DNA from 2 places in the Psychrobacter sp. NC44 genome. Region 2 is predicted to be linked to the other one. Evidence: predicted binding sites of a transcription regulator. Region 2 holds the regulator's gene; the other holds the start of a gene.
The links. Region 2 encodes PhoB, which activates phosphate uptake and scavenging genes when phosphate is short. Its sites were predicted from a motif close to TGTCATNAANCTGTCATAA; they were not measured.
Positions count from the first base shown of each region.

Region 1: pstS (phosphate ABC transporter substrate-binding protein PstS) is a predicted target of PhoB. The motif match lies at 2,975-2,993, and genes of this name have one in related genera.

Region 1 covers NZ_CAJHBN010000007.1:108,679-116,417, reverse strand. Annotated here, with positions in the region: gene pstA (phosphate ABC transporter permease PstA) at 1-519, opposite strand, end outside; gene pstC (phosphate ABC transporter permease subunit PstC) at 611-1,564, opposite strand; gene pstS (phosphate ABC transporter substrate-binding protein PstS) at 1,739-2,902, opposite strand; TPP riboswitch at 3,195-3,337, shown strand; gene thiC (phosphomethylpyrimidine synthase ThiC) at 3,586-5,481, shown strand; gene JMX95_RS07250 (hypothetical protein) at 5,767-7,095, opposite strand; gene JMX95_RS07245 (fructose bisphosphate aldolase) at 7,288-7,739, opposite strand, start outside.
Region 2 covers NZ_CAJHBN010000015.1:36,666-44,404, forward strand. Annotated here, with positions in the region: gene phoR (phosphate regulon sensor histidine kinase PhoR) at 1-795, opposite strand, end outside; gene phoB (phosphate regulon transcriptional regulator PhoB) at 876-1,580, opposite strand; gene dtd (D-aminoacyl-tRNA deacylase) at 1,737-2,192, opposite strand; gene asd (archaetidylserine decarboxylase) at 2,305-3,141, shown strand; gene JMX95_RS11030 (DUF1287 domain-containing protein) at 3,429-4,034, opposite strand; gene JMX95_RS11035 (HD domain-containing protein) at 4,150-4,779, opposite strand; gene JMX95_RS11040 (isochorismatase family protein) at 4,960-5,535, opposite strand; gene JMX95_RS11045 (rhomboid family intramembrane serine protease) at 5,738-7,456, opposite strand; gene JMX95_RS11050 (hypothetical protein) at 7,474-7,739, opposite strand, start outside.

The DNA of each region.
Region 1 (7,739 bases), on a different contig from region 2:
GACCACAGGAATAACGATTAATGCCAATGCCAACGCGCCTGCCCAACCAGAGAAACTTTGACCTTTTACCATCAATGCATAAATAAAGAGACCAATCACAATTGAGGGCGCAGATAACAAAATATCATTTAAAAATCGCGTCACCTTGCCAAGCATACTGCCTTGAGCGAACTCGGATAAATAAATACCCGTCATGAGGCCAATAGGTGCACCGATGAACAAACCTGAAAACGCGAGCATTATTGAACCGACAATGGCGTTACGCAGCCCGCCCGCACTCATCGGTGGCGGTGTGTCAGCAGTAAAAATAGGCAGCTGCACAATACCTTGAAAGCCTTCAACAAAGAGCGTCAACAAAATCCAAAACAACCAAAACAGTCCAAAAACCATCGCCGACATGGCAAAGCCTAGACCTAACTTGTTGGTCAAACGGCGCTTGTTATAAAGGCTTTGATTGTAGCGGCTAGCGCTGTTTGGCTGAGTCGGTAGTGGTGCATTGATCGCATTGTTAGCAGCCATACTATTTATTTCCCATATCTTTTATCAATATCCATCAATGTTTATTGATGTCCAATCAATCCGTAAAAGACCTATCGAGATTGTCAAACGCCTACCGATTGCCTGCCTTGTGATCCATGCGCATGAGCATGAGTTTTGCTAGAGATAGCACAATGAAGGTGATGACAAATAAGATTAAGCCTAAATGTAATAAAGACGCCAAATGTAGCTCACTCGACGCTTCGGCAAACTCGTTTGCTAAAGCTGAGGTAATCGTGACACCAGAGGTAAATAAACTCGGACTGATGTTAAAGGCATTACCAATCAAGAAAGTCACTGCCATCGTCTCACCCAATGCCCGGCCCAGTCCTAAGATCACGCCGCCCACGACACCGGCTTTGGTATACGGCAGGATAATCTTGAACATGACTTCCCAAGTCGTCGCACCCATGCCATAGGCCGACTCTTTGAGCAGGTCTGGCACGACCGAAAAAACATCTCGCATGGTGGCGGCGATAAATGGAATAATCATAATGGCGAGTACAAGGGATGCCGTAAACATACCCAGTCCCATTGGTGCACCCGTAAATAGCTTACCGATGATAGGCAATGGCCCTATATGCTCGATAAACCATGGCTGAATGTGATCACCGAAGAAAGGCGCAAAGACAAACAAACCCCACATACCATAAATGATAGAAGGGATACCCGCTAATAACTCAATGGCAATACCAAGTGGTTTTTTGAGGAAGGTTGGGCACATTTCAGTCAAAAATATCGCAATACCAAAACTGACTGGCACGGCAATGAGAATAGCTATAAATGACGTTACTAGCGTGCCATAAATAGGGGCAAGAGCACCGTATTCATTGGCGACCGTATCCCAATTATTACTGGTATAAAATCCAAGACCAAATGTTTGAATGCTCGGCCACGCTCCGATGATCAAGGAGACTAAAATGCCGCCCAACGATAAGAGTACCAGTATGGCAAAAGCCTTAGTAGCATTCACAAACAATAAGTCATAGCGCTTTTGTTTAGCCAGTTGGGACCTTAAATCATTCATAAGTGTCTCAGCATTAAATAGAATCAAGTCAAAATAGTAGAAGCATTCATTCGGTTTTATCACAACAAACTTGTCATCAAATTTGCTGTGATAAAACCTCTCAAATCACTACCGGAGAATAGTTATTCGAGAGGATAATTAGAAAATTATTGACTCATGATTAGCATGGATAGGTTACTGAGCAGGCTTATAAACAGGCTGTCCATCACTGCCTTTTACCTCATTCCATTTTTCCTTGAATAAGGCAACGGCCGTATCAGAGAATGGTACGTAATCGAGTGCCATGGCATCATCGTCGCCTTGGGTATAAGCCCAATCAAAGAAGTTCAACACGCCAGCCACTTGCTGAGGATTCTCTGGTTGCTTATGTACCAAGATAAAGGTCGCAGCAGCGATCGGCCATGCTTGCTCAGTCTCAGAGTTGGTGATGACTTTATAAAAGCCTGCTTGTTTTGACCAGTCGATATCACCTGCCGCAGCAAATGTCTCAGCAGATGGCTGAACGACGTTGCCAGCAGCGTTTTTCAATGCAGTATGTGACATGTTGTTTTGCTTAGCGTAAGCATATTCCACATAACCGATAGAGTTTTTCATACGATTTACATAGCTTGATACGCCTTCGTTACCTTTACCGCCAGCACCAGTCGCAGACGTTGGCCATTTGACTGTTTTATCAACACCAACTGTGTCTTTCCAGTCTGGCGAGACTTTGGCTAGATAATCCGTAAAGTTAAACGTTGTGCCAGAACCATCTGAGCGGAATACCGTCGTAATAGCGGCATCAGGCAAAGTCAAATCTGGGTTCATGGCTTTGATAGCAGGGTCATTCCAGTTGCTAATCTTACCCAAATAGATGTCTGCCAACATTGCACCGTCTAATTTCAACGCGCCCGGCTCAATACCATCGATGTTGACGATTGGCACGACGCCACCGATAACCGTCGGAAACTGAATCAAGCCTGCTGCGTCTAGCTCTTCAGGCGTCATCGGCGCGTCAGATGCCCCAAAATCGACTGTTTTTGATTCGATTTGTTTGATACCACCAGAAGAGCCAATCGACTGGTAATTGACTTGACCACCGGTAGCAGCGTTATAGTCGTAAGACCATTTAGCATAGATAGGCTGCGGGAATGATGCACCTGCACCCGTGATGTTCATTGCGATATTTTCAGCAGATTTAAAACCTGCTGCAGAAGCAGATGTTGTCTGAGTGGTTGCTTCAGTGGTGGTGACAGCGCTACTGCTATCCGCAGCTGGCTCTGTCGTTTCAGTCGATTTATTACATGCCGTAAGCACTAATGTACAACTAACGGCCACTGCTAATAACGAATAACGCATGTAGGACTCCTAAAGTTTAACAACGATACAAAAAAGCATTGTTTGTGACATGCGTGCTATCTTGCCAAATCTTTATGACAGTTTAATGACAACCTCCAGAATCTTTCATTCGCTTTACATAATATTTAGATAAGCTATCTACAGCTCAGTAATATCAAGTGATTTCAATCACTGGTACCCTAGAGTCGTTCTCATAAAAACATCGAACCTCAAACTCAAAGCCTGATATTTTCATCTAAATATCATTAGCCCTCATTGCAGAACTTTGTTAGTATTGAGGTGATTTACAACACTGACAGACTCGGGGTGCGGTGTATTATCGACTTACTTTTAAGCTTTCTTTATTAAAGTAGTCGCCTTTATACATTCGCTGAGAGATCACCCGCCGAACCTGATGCGGTTAGTACCGACGCAGGGAAGTCTTAAGCACTTTGTTATTTATGGCAAAGGACGTGCAGAAATGCCTTTTTTATCCTTATTACTCCCTTAATATGCGTGATGTACTATTAAGTAGTGAAGACTGATATAAAGCTGCGTCCAACGTTTGATGAGCATCATCCGCGGCTATGTTTTTTGGTCGTAGGCTGATGCTCATGAGCTGAATTTGTCTGGATCACAGATGCTACCCCCGCAGCTACTGGCGGTGTTGCTTTTGTTCAAAAACCAACACGCTAGGACAGCATATGACAACTTTATTAGCCACTTCTCCTTCTCAAAAACCTTCTAAGACAGACGCGTTAAAGACCCCTGCTCACCGCAGTACCAATGATGCGCGCTTTGAAGAAGACGCGCGCGACTTACATCGTATTTTACCTGCTTCTCGTAAAGTTTATATCGAAGGCTCTAGATCCGATATTCAAGTACCCATGCGTGAAATCACCCTTGATCCTACCCCTGTGCAAGGCGTTTCTGAGAACGAATGGGAACAGAACCCACCCTTTTATGTGTATGACACCTCTGGCGTTTATACCGATCCCAACGTTGAGATTGATTTGACGAAAGGCTTACCAAAGCTGCGTGAAGGTTGGATTGCTGAGCGCGGTGATACCGAGCAATTAAGCGGACTGTCTAGCTCTTACGGAATGGCACGCGCCCGCGATATCAGCACTGCCAATCTACGATTTGCTCATATCGACAAACCTCGCCGCGCCAAAGATGTCGATGGCAAAGCTGGCAACGTCACGCAGATGTACTATGCACGCCGCGGCATCATCACCCCAGAAATGGAATATATCGCCATTCGCGAAACGCAAAAGCAGCATGAGCTGACCGATATGCGTCAGCACGATGGTGAGAACTTTGGCGCCAATACGCCCACTGTTATTACCCCTGAGTTTGTGCGGAGTGAAGTGGCTGCAGGTCGCGCCATTATCCCAAATAACATCAATCACCCTGAATCTGAACCGATGATTATCGGGCGTAATTTTTTGGTGAAAATTAATGCCAATATTGGTAACTCAGCGCTAGGTTCTTCTATTGATGAAGAGGTCTCAAAAATGACGTGGGCCACGCGTTGGGGCGCGGATAATATTATGGATTTATCCACGGGTAATCACATTCATGAAACCCGAGAATGGTTAATCCGTAACTCTCCAGTGCCTATTGGTACAGTACCCATTTATCAAGCGCTAGAAAAAGTCGATGGCGTGGCAGAAGATTTAACGTGGGAGATATTCCGCGATACGCTCATTGAGCAAGCAGAGCAAGGTGTTGATTACTTCACCATTCACGCAGGTGTGCTATTAGAGTACGTGCCACTGACTGCAGGACGCCTAACGGGCATCGTCTCGCGTGGCGGATCTATCATGGCGCAGTGGTGCATGTTTCATAATAAAGAGAGTTTTTTATACACTCATTTTGAAGATATCTGCGAGATTATGAAGCAGTATGATGTCGCATTTAGCTTAGGCGATGGCTTGCGTCCGGGCTGCTTGCAAGACGCCAATGACGAAGCACAATTTGGTGAGCTGCGTACCCTTGGTGAGTTGACCCAAGTGGCGTGGAAGCATGATGTACAGGTGATGATAGAAGGTCCGGGACACGTGGCAATGAACCGTATTAAAGAGAATATGGACTTGCAATTAGAAGTTTGTGCCGACGCACCTTTTTATACCTTAGGGCCACTAACCACTGATATTGCACCTGGTTATGACCATATTACCAGTGCGATTGGTGCGGCAATGATCGGCTGGTTTGGCACCGCAATGCTGTGCTATGTGACGCCAAAAGAGCATTTAGGTCTGCCTAATAAAAAAGATGTTAAAGACGGTATCATCACCTATAAAATCGCAGCCCACGCGGCTGATTTGGCTAAAGGTCATCCCGGTGCGCAGGCACGTGATAATGCGTTATCTAAAGCCCGATTTGAATTCCGCTGGGACGACCAGTTCAATCTGGCGCTCGACCCAGATACCGCCCGTGAGTTCCATGATGAAACCTTACCAAAAGACGCGCATAAGACGGCACACTTTTGCTCGATGTGTGGCCCTAAGTTTTGCTCAATGAAAATCACTCAGAACGTGCGAGATTATGCGGCAGGACTAGATAAAGATGCCGCTAATAAAAAAGTTATTTCATAAATAGAGGACCTAACGGATATTAATTATTTAATTGAAGTGATCAACATAACAGCGAAGGACATCAGTTATATAGAGAGATGCAGGCAACCTATAGTCAGAGCACTTTTAAACCGCTACGGTGTTACCCGCCCTAGATGTACTCAGTGTACTATCTGCGGTCTGTCGCCTTGTAGCGATTCTAAAATTCCTTGACTATATATAGCAGCGCATCAAAAAAGCTCAAACCTGATAATCAGGTTCGAGCTTTTTTTAAAATAACTCTTAACATCTTTAAAAACTAAATACTCAATTCAGTGGATATTTTTTCTCAATTTTTCGAATTTCATCAATACCTCCAGATTCTAGCTTGGAAACAATGTAAAACTCTTTGTCACTGCCAAAATTATCTAGGGCACTATTGAGTCCTTTTATGTACTCATAAAACTCTGCGTAAGAATAAACTTCCTCATTATAGCGAATATCAGGTTTATCTATATAGAGGTATACAGAACCTTCGCACTGTGTTACTTCACCTTTGATATTTGTCTCTGCCTCATAAGAGCTTGACGTCAATATTTTGTTGCTGTTGTAACTCATACATACTTTCTGTCCGCCTCTATTCATTGTTTCAAACTTATAACTATCCAGTTTTTGATTTAAGTTGGACTTCAGTTCTGAAAAATCTGTCTCATTTGCTGAAGCATCCAAATTACCCAAAACAACATCTACTTCTGTCAGAGAATTCAGCATAACTTTGTCGTTAGTGCCTCCCATCGCACTGAGTAAACCAATATGGTGAATACCTTTGCGAGATAGCTCATCAATAATTTGCTGTACTGAGTTCGTAGTGCCAAGGACGTCATCACTATAAGCCACGCCAATCCATGCCATTGTCTTCCCCCACGCTATTTCTTGAGTGAGATAGGGTTCAATAGTTACACCCAGAGCTTTCAAAGCCTTACTTTTATCCTCAGGTAAGTTGGCTGCCAGTACTGCCGTATCCTCTTTACAAAAAGTATTGTTGTTCAAATGATTGATAAAATTTGATAAATCCTGAGACTGCATTGATAGCTCTTGCTCACCAAGCGTTAACGCTCGAGAACACGTATAGCGAAGAAACTCAGCTTCACGTTTACCTTTATAGAGCTTGTAGCTATTACTACTGGTGTCTACAAGATTTCCAGATAGCATGTTGAAAATGTCAGGTAGACTTGGGTTTTTATCTTGTAGCAAATCTTCAAAAGAGGCCATGGTAGCAAGATTGCCTTTGTTGACCGTCACATAGCTATCGCTTTCAGGATAAAAAATCCTAGTAGTTTCAATACTGTCAGCGTTATATAGGTTTCCAAGATGCGTTCCAGAAATTGGCAAAACCTTATACATTTTCCCAGTTTCGTTATCGAATCTAGCAGGTGCGCGAATGTACTGATCGACTTCCTCACCTTCTTCAGCCGCCATTTCGTTAGAAAAGGTGACATCTGGTACCTGTGGTTCAATCTTATCTGGTTTAGTAGTTGGTATGACTGGCGTCTCTGGCGTACCGCCACTATTTTTATTACCGCCATCACTACCACCACCGCAGCCATAAAGTGCCAACATAGAAGCCAAAGCCAAACTTAGATAGCGTTTATTCATCAATACATATCCATTTAGGTTAACGGTAGATCAATATAGAAGTGAACTTAATTTCGCTAATAATAGATTTAAATTGATACTAAATCAATACAAATAAATAAAAAAATCCCAACAGATATTTTATCTGTTGGGATTTTAATTAATACTAAATTATATTATAGCTCTTGAACTGTGCTTTTTAAAATTCAGTTTTTAAACCTTCGACGCCTCATAGATTTCTTCGATTGAGCTATCAATCATTGCCGCAAATGCTTCATCGCTTTGCTGCTTACTCAATCCTTCAGTAAAGGCACGTGAGAAGCTGGCTATCATACCCGGGTTTTGCTTGAGCTTAGCACAAGCATCGCCACGGCTGTAGCCGCCCGATAACGCCACAACTTTTAGCACTTTTGGATGATCGATTAGCTCTTGGTAAAAACCCGCTTCTTCTGGCAGAGTCAGTTTTAGCATCACTTGCTGATCATCAGTCAAACGATCTAGGTTGTGCAAAATGCTGGTCTTTAGTATGACTTCACATTCATGCTTTTTGCTACTGTTGATATCGACTTCAGGCTCTACGATTGGCATCAGACCTTTTGAGAGTATCTGTTTTGCCACATCGAATTGCTGTTGCACGACCAGCTCAATGCCATCGACATTCGGCT
Region 2 (7,739 bases):
GATGGCATTAATCACCAGATTAGAAAGCGCGCTATTTAGATACATCTCTGAGCCATACAGTCCGTCATAAGTATCTATCTGCAAGTGAATGGTATGCCCATACTCTTGATTGTACGCTTGCGCATCATCATAAACATGGGTCAGCAGCTTGGTCATATCAATATAACTGAGCTCATGGGTTTCTTCGATTTCGATGCGAGATAACAGCAATAAGTCATTCACAATTCTATTCATACGCGCAGTCTGTTGGCTCATCAGCTCAAACCCGCGCTTCCAATGCGGCGGCATATCTGGCTGATCCGAAAAATTTTCTAGATAGCCCATCATGACGGTCAATGGTGTGCGTAACTCATGCGAGACATTCGCCACAAAGTCGCGGCGCATCTCCTCCAAATGATGCAAGCGCGTCACATCATAAATAATGAGCAGCTTCTCATCACCAAAAGGCGTGAGCTCACATTTCAGATAACGCTTGGGCGCGCGCCACGAGACAATGTGCACACCATCCTGAGCACCATCGTTAGGGTTGGTCGTCGCCTGATAATACTGACGAAATTCAGGCGCACTAATAAAGTCAAAAATGCACTTACCTTTATCTGACAACTGTAACAACATTAAATCTTCGGCGGCCTGATTCCACCATTCAAGCCCATCATCGTCATTGAGCAAAACCACCGCATCACGCAATGCACGTAGTGCGCTTCTAATTTTTTTGAGTTGATCCGTTGTATTCTGCTGAGTTGCTAGCAGTGACTTATTTTGTTGGTCGCCTTGAGCCGATATTAGGGTGTTCATCCATCATCCTTATCACTATTCGCCGTTTTTCACTGTGCTGCGATTAACATACTGCTTTTATAGCGAATAAAAACCGTCAGTTAAATTGGTTCAATAAAGCTAGAAAATCGATAGCCTGTCCCACGCACTGTCTGTATCAACGTATCACATTGATGCGGTCGTAATAATGTCCGCAAACGTTTGATATGCACATCAATGGTTCTATCTTCGATATATACATTACCGCCCCATACTTGGTCTAGCAGCTGCGTCCGCGTATAGGCACGCTCTGGATGACTCATAAAAAATGCCAATAATCGATATTCCGTAGGCCCGACATCAACCACTTTACCAGCCGCTGTCACTCGCTGACTTTTGGGATCAAGGCTCAAATTGCCGATTTCGATAGGTTTATCACTATTGAGCGCGTTACTACGCCGCAATACTGCTTTGATTCTGGATATCAACTCACGTGTCGAAAAAGGCTTGGTCATATAATCATCAGCACCAGCATCAAGGCCATGCACCTTGCTGTCCTCTTCACTTTTAGCTGTCAACATAATGACTGGTATCTCAGCGAGTAGCTCATCGTTTTTGAGCAATCGGCAAAAATCAATGCCACTTTTATCACCGGGCAGCATCCAATCTAGCAAAATCAGCGCAGGGCGGTGATCGACCACTTGTTGGTGCGCCTCAGATACATCCGCTGCCTGCAGACTATCAAATCCCGCCATCTCTAGCGTCATGACGATCATTTCACGAATCGCAGGTTCATCTTCAACAATCAAAATTTGCTCATTATACATACGGCATTCTCAGTGTTAGAGGACAACATTTAGCTGACAAAAAAGGCGATAAATGCTCGCCTGCTGCTCCCTATTAAACGGGGTAATTATGACAGTTTAATGACATTCGACTTTTAAGCGGTTCATAAGTCTCGTGACGGCTAATGCTTGGTTTACTCAATTTACTTCTAACAAGAAATTCAATGGCCCATCATTGACGCTCGACACTTGCATATTGGCACCAAATTGACCAGTTGCCACGTTTGGATATTGCGTGTTGGCATAAGCGACCAATTGCGCAAACAACGCTTGCGCCGCATCAGGTGCCATCGCACCACCAAAGTCAGGGCGACGACCCTTGTCTGTTTTTGCCATTAGCGTAAACTGTGATACCAATAACAGTCCGCCACCAACTTGCTGGACATTTTTATCCAGTTTGCCGTACTTGGCAGGATCATCATCATTGTCAAAAATACGATAGGTGAGGATTTTATCCACCATTCGCTGTGCGCTTGTTATGTCGTCATCAGGCCCTAAACCAATATAAGCCAATATGCCTTGCTCAATCGTACCAACACACTGCGCATCGACGGTGACACTAGCATGGCGTACGCGCTGTATAAGTGCTTTCATTTATAGATTCCTTACCAATTATGCCCATACAATAATACGCCGTCCATGATAAAATACGGCCATTCTCTTGCTTATTAATTATTACATTACACCCTATTTTGGTAGCCTCATTATGAATGTATTCACTACTTTACAACAGCTTGTCCCGCAGCAGCAACTGAGTAAAGTTGCTGGGCGCCTAGCCGCTAGCCGCCATCCTTATGTCAAACGCACGTTTATCCGTAGCTTTGCCAAAGCCTACAACGTCAGCTTGGACGAGTATGAGCGCCAAAGTCTCAACGCCTATGAGAGCTTTAATGACTTTTTTACTCGTGAGCTAAAAGAAGACGCGCGCCCTATCGACATGACGCCTCATGGTATCGTCAGTCCTGCCGATGGTATTATCTCGCAGTTGGGTCAAATTGACGACCATAAATTGCTCCAAGCAAAAGGTCACTATTATGACGTTGGTCAACTGCTTGCTGACAGTGAAGATGGCCGCTATTTTGCGGATGGGAGTTTTGCGACGGTTTATCTTGCCCCTAGTAACTATCACCGTGTACATATGCCCTTCGCTGGCACTCTGACCAAAACCCGTTATGTACCGGGTACGCTGTTTTCGGTCAACAATACTACGGCGGCGAACGTGCCAGACTTATTTGCGCGTAATGAACGCTTGGTTTGTCTGTTTGATACAGCATATGGCAAAGCAGCGGTGGTGATGGTTGGGGCGATGATTGTCGCTGGTATCGAAACAGTGGCGACTGGCAAAATTGCCCGCACTGATGATATTCAAGAAGCTGAGCACAATATGAGCTTTGAAAAAGGCGATGAGCTGGGTCGTTTTTATTTAGGCTCAACCGCAATTGTCATTCTACCAAAAGGAGCAAAAGCAGATTGGCAAGACAGTATGAAAGCCGATAGTGTGGTAAAAATGGGACAGCTACTGGGTGTCGCTAACACTCCATAGGCAAGTGATTTAACGACTCAAAAAAGCTCAGTTCAGCATCCTAATCTATGTTGAACTGAGCTTTTTATTATGGGTAATTATCTTATCGCAACATATTAGGGCGTGTCATCAATTAGCACATGAATACATTTAGTGGTCTTAAAATAGCTAAATTTTGCTAAATATCGTCAGAAATTTTGTCAATATGTTCATATTAACGGCAATTTCTTCCTTGTTTATCTACAATTTTTCTCATTTTAAGCCTCACAATCTAATTGATGACACACCCTAGTTAATAATGAAAGTAGTTAATAACGAAAGTGTTTGAGAATAGGATAAGCAAATAAGATGTTTTCTTCTTGCGTACCGCGTCCGATATTGTGAATAATCAGCGGTATACCATCCGCAGCGACTTTATCGGAGACGATACCTGTATGCGGCAAATTACCATTCGGTAATCGCCACGTCACCACATCCCCTGCTTGAAAACTGTCTTTATCAGTCGTCGATAATGTCTTTGCGTGACGCGCAAAAAACACTTCAAGATTGGGCACTCGGCGATGATCGATATTCTTATCGGTTGATTTCAGCCCCCAAGTCTTTGGATAAGCCGACCAATTTGACTTCATATCATGGTTGACTAATTGCTGTAGATCTATATTTTGCAAGCGATAAGCACGGACGATAACATCGGTACAGACGCCAGTTTCTATCGGTACATCACCACGCGGAAAATCCAACTTGCGGTAAGCAGGATCATAGCTGGTGGTAATACCTATCTGTTTTTTTGCATCGTGCGCCAGTTTATCACCATTACTAATAGGTGCGGCGGCCTGCGTTAGTTGCGCCAAAGTTAATAGGCTAACAAAGACGAGCGATTTAGCAAAAACCTTATAAGTGCCAGTGACTCTCATTTAACAATCTCTCTATATAATGTACTTAATCGCTCATTTAGCTAATTCTAAATGCTTTAATAGTTGAAAAAGATGAATATTTGCAAACATGTAAACGGCAAAATGATGGCTTTACTTAAGCATCAACCAACCATCCTTGCTGGGTCGCATAGTCGATATTTTTTGATAGCCAATCATGAATGGGAGGAAAGCTGTCTTTGATAAAAGCAAGTGCCGCAGTCACTTGCGAACGCGTGACGTTAGCATCAATCCACGTTTTTCCATTGGTATTTAAATTAAGTAAAAAAGGCAATAAGCGGTCAACCACTCTGAGCAGCTGGGTTTCTTTACTACTACCCGTCTCCTGCTCTTCCCAAATCTCATTTAAATCCATGATGCCATTGCCACGCTCAGCTTGCAATCGAGCAATACCAGCGCGTTCTTCAATGTGCGCCTCGCTACGACTGTTTGCGAATAAAAATGTATCGCCAGCGTCAATCTCACCCAAGTCATGTACCAATGCCATCTTGAGTAGTTTTTCATGATTGACATCTAGCTCAAACTGTTCAGCGATAGACCAGCACGCCATCGCTAAATGCCATGAATGTTCGGCAGAGTTTTCTTTGCGTGTGGTATGCGTCACATAACTACGACGATTGATACGTTTAAGCGCATCAAGCTCTAATAAGAAATGAGTGACATGATCTATATCAATGTTTGAGGCAAGCGTTGGGTTGGTTAATAAAAGGGGTTTGGTTGATGGCATAAATTTTCTCTTAATTTTTCTACGAAGATATAGCGCTTCATTTTACCTTTACGCATAAGCAATTATTATACATTTTATGAGCGCTATAAAAGAGCATGCCAACCTATAGCTAATTAACACCACTATAAAAAATAGCGCTTATGTGAGTAAGCGCTATCGGTTCTATTTTGAACAAAAGAACTATTTAATCAAGTTGCTAATAGTTTTAAATGCAGGATCTTGACTACTGCGGCATAGCTCAAAAAGAATGGTTTCAACCGTGGTAATCACGCCACCAGCACGGCGAATACGGCGAATTGCTTGCTTTTTATCATATGGAAAACGCGAACCGACCGCATCACCAATAATAACCGGCTGCATACCATTATCTAGCAAATCAAGCGCTGTTTGTAGTACGCAGACATGTGTCTCTACGCCAAATAGCAAAACAATACTTCGATTTTGCTGCGCTAAATAATGCCACGAATCATCATTATCACAAGCGCTAAAAGTGACCTTTTCAAAGCTTTTGGCGTTATCGCCTTCTAACACCTCGCGTATTTCAGGTAGCGTATCGCCAAGCCCTTTTTTATACTGTTCATTGAGCATGATAGGGATATTCAGTGCTTGTAGACCTTTAATAAGCGTCACTGTTTTTTTGACGATATTTTCATGGTCATAAATATGCGGTGTTAAGCGTTCTTGAACATCGATTATCATCGCTTGGGTATTTTCGCGAGCGATTCGATAGGTACGATCGGTAATCATAGTAGACATGGCACACTCCTTGTACGGCTGACTTTATTGTTAAAGGCTATGTTAGTTTTATCATTGATATTGTCTTTATTAGCCTTACTCTTATTTAGTCATAGTTTGCTGAGGGCGTCAATGGAGATAGTCTCTAATAATGATTAATAACAATTCATCACGTTTGATTCATACTGCTTGATATAGTTTCTTAATGAAGAGTAGCCAATAACTATATATTATGGCGTCTAGCATTCCTTAATAACGACTGTTTTTGAGTCATGACTATGACCACACCGAAAACAATACCAAAACACAAGGTTAAAAGATAATACACCATATAACTGAGCGTGTTTATAAATGCAAAGAACATGCTGGTTAAAGTAATGATTAATATCGCAGCGATAGTACCGCCGAATAGCTCTCGATATTTTTTATTAAAAATCTTAAAGGCCACCAACGGTATCGCGATACCAAACAAGCCAAATGTAGCACCCCAAACACCTGCCATGTCCATATCAAAATATAGCACCCCTAAAACATTAGCGAAAATACCACATATAAAAAAGGCCATCGTAAAACGTATAGGACCCAATACTTTTTCCAAAATATAACCTGTCGCAAAAAGCATCCCCAGACTCATTACTAAATGCATAATTCCTACATGCACAAAAAGCGATGTCACTACTCGCCAATATTGACCAGCTTGCAGCGCGTCCATCGTCAACCCACCTACACCATTTACCTGTCTAGATAAAGGGTCAATGATATCCATACCCATGAATACGGTCAGTATAAATGCACCTATACAGGTCAGTATTAACACCAACGTCGCAGGTCGCTCTTTATTATTTTTAAACCAAACTACTAGGCTTTTTGATAGATCACTTACTGGTGCTCGTTTTTTTACAGGCTTCTGTTTTTGTATATGTTTTCGCTTTTGTATATGTTTTTGCGTACTTTTCTTTTCTTGACTATCAAACTCTGCTGCGAGAACGAGCAACAAGCACAGCACCATACCAATAAAAAACGAACCAAATCCCCAAACAAAATCACGATCTAAGCTATCAGCAAGTAATCCTGTTTCTGGCTTCAATATCAAGGGTGGCAAATTAGATTGCCTATTAGCCGTAGAAATCGTGTGTAAGTAAGCATTTCTGCTATTTGATGATTTAAGTTTCTTAAAGTAGCTGATAGTAGAGAGGTCGTTGGCTTCGTACTTATGGCGCGAGTCGTTAATAAATGCTGAATATTGACTGTCTTTAATACTTTGGTCTGCACGATTATCATATTTCGTGTGGTAGCTAGAACCTAGCCAAATATTCTCAGCGGCTATAAATGGCGTCGCAATGTAATAATCAATATGCAATGTTGAGTCAAAATTTCGTCCACTGATTACTTGTGTTTCTATATAAGAAACGCTCTCTAATTTGAGTGGCTCAAAATCATTTACTCTGAAATACTTTTGCTTTGGATAATGACGAATATCATTCAAGCTATTTACTTCAATGACCTCGTAAGCCGCTTTAGACAAATAGTTTTGGCTGAGAACGAGCGGTATCACTAATGCTAGAACCATCGTTATAAAAAAGTAGCCTGAACTACTGCGCTTAACCCATTTTAAGGTTAAAAGCTCATACCTCGGCCACATCCAAATACTAACGACTAAAACAGATAACAGAAAAGGAATACCAAAATCCCAATAGCCCTCCTTTAAAGGTAGAATATCTAGATAAATATCTAGCAACCAACGTAAAGCACCGAAAAGTAGAATGGTCAGGATACTAAGACCTAAATATGGCAAGAATACTTGCTTTAGTTTTAGTTTGATCGATTCTTTAGCGCTTAGGCTTTGTCTTCGCCTCTGTTTATCCCTTTTGCTTACTCTATTCCTGTTTCTGCTTCTATTTTTATCCTTATACCTATACTGGCTTTGCTTATTATTATCCATACCCTATCACCACAAATCTAGCGTAACTTAAACTGTTGAAATGCTTTTTTATCAATCGTTGCTTTTAAGACTAATAGTAAGCAAATAAACATGCCAATGATAAAAAATCTAAAGAATTTTGCTAACTCTTTATCTGCTTTTTCGTTAAGTGTGCTCAACTGAGATACAAGTATTATTGGGTCATTAATATGTTGCTGACCTGACAATCTAATCGCTTCTAAATAACCATACTTAGTATCTGAGTTTTGCAATTTTTCAAAATAATCAGCAGTAGATATCTCTT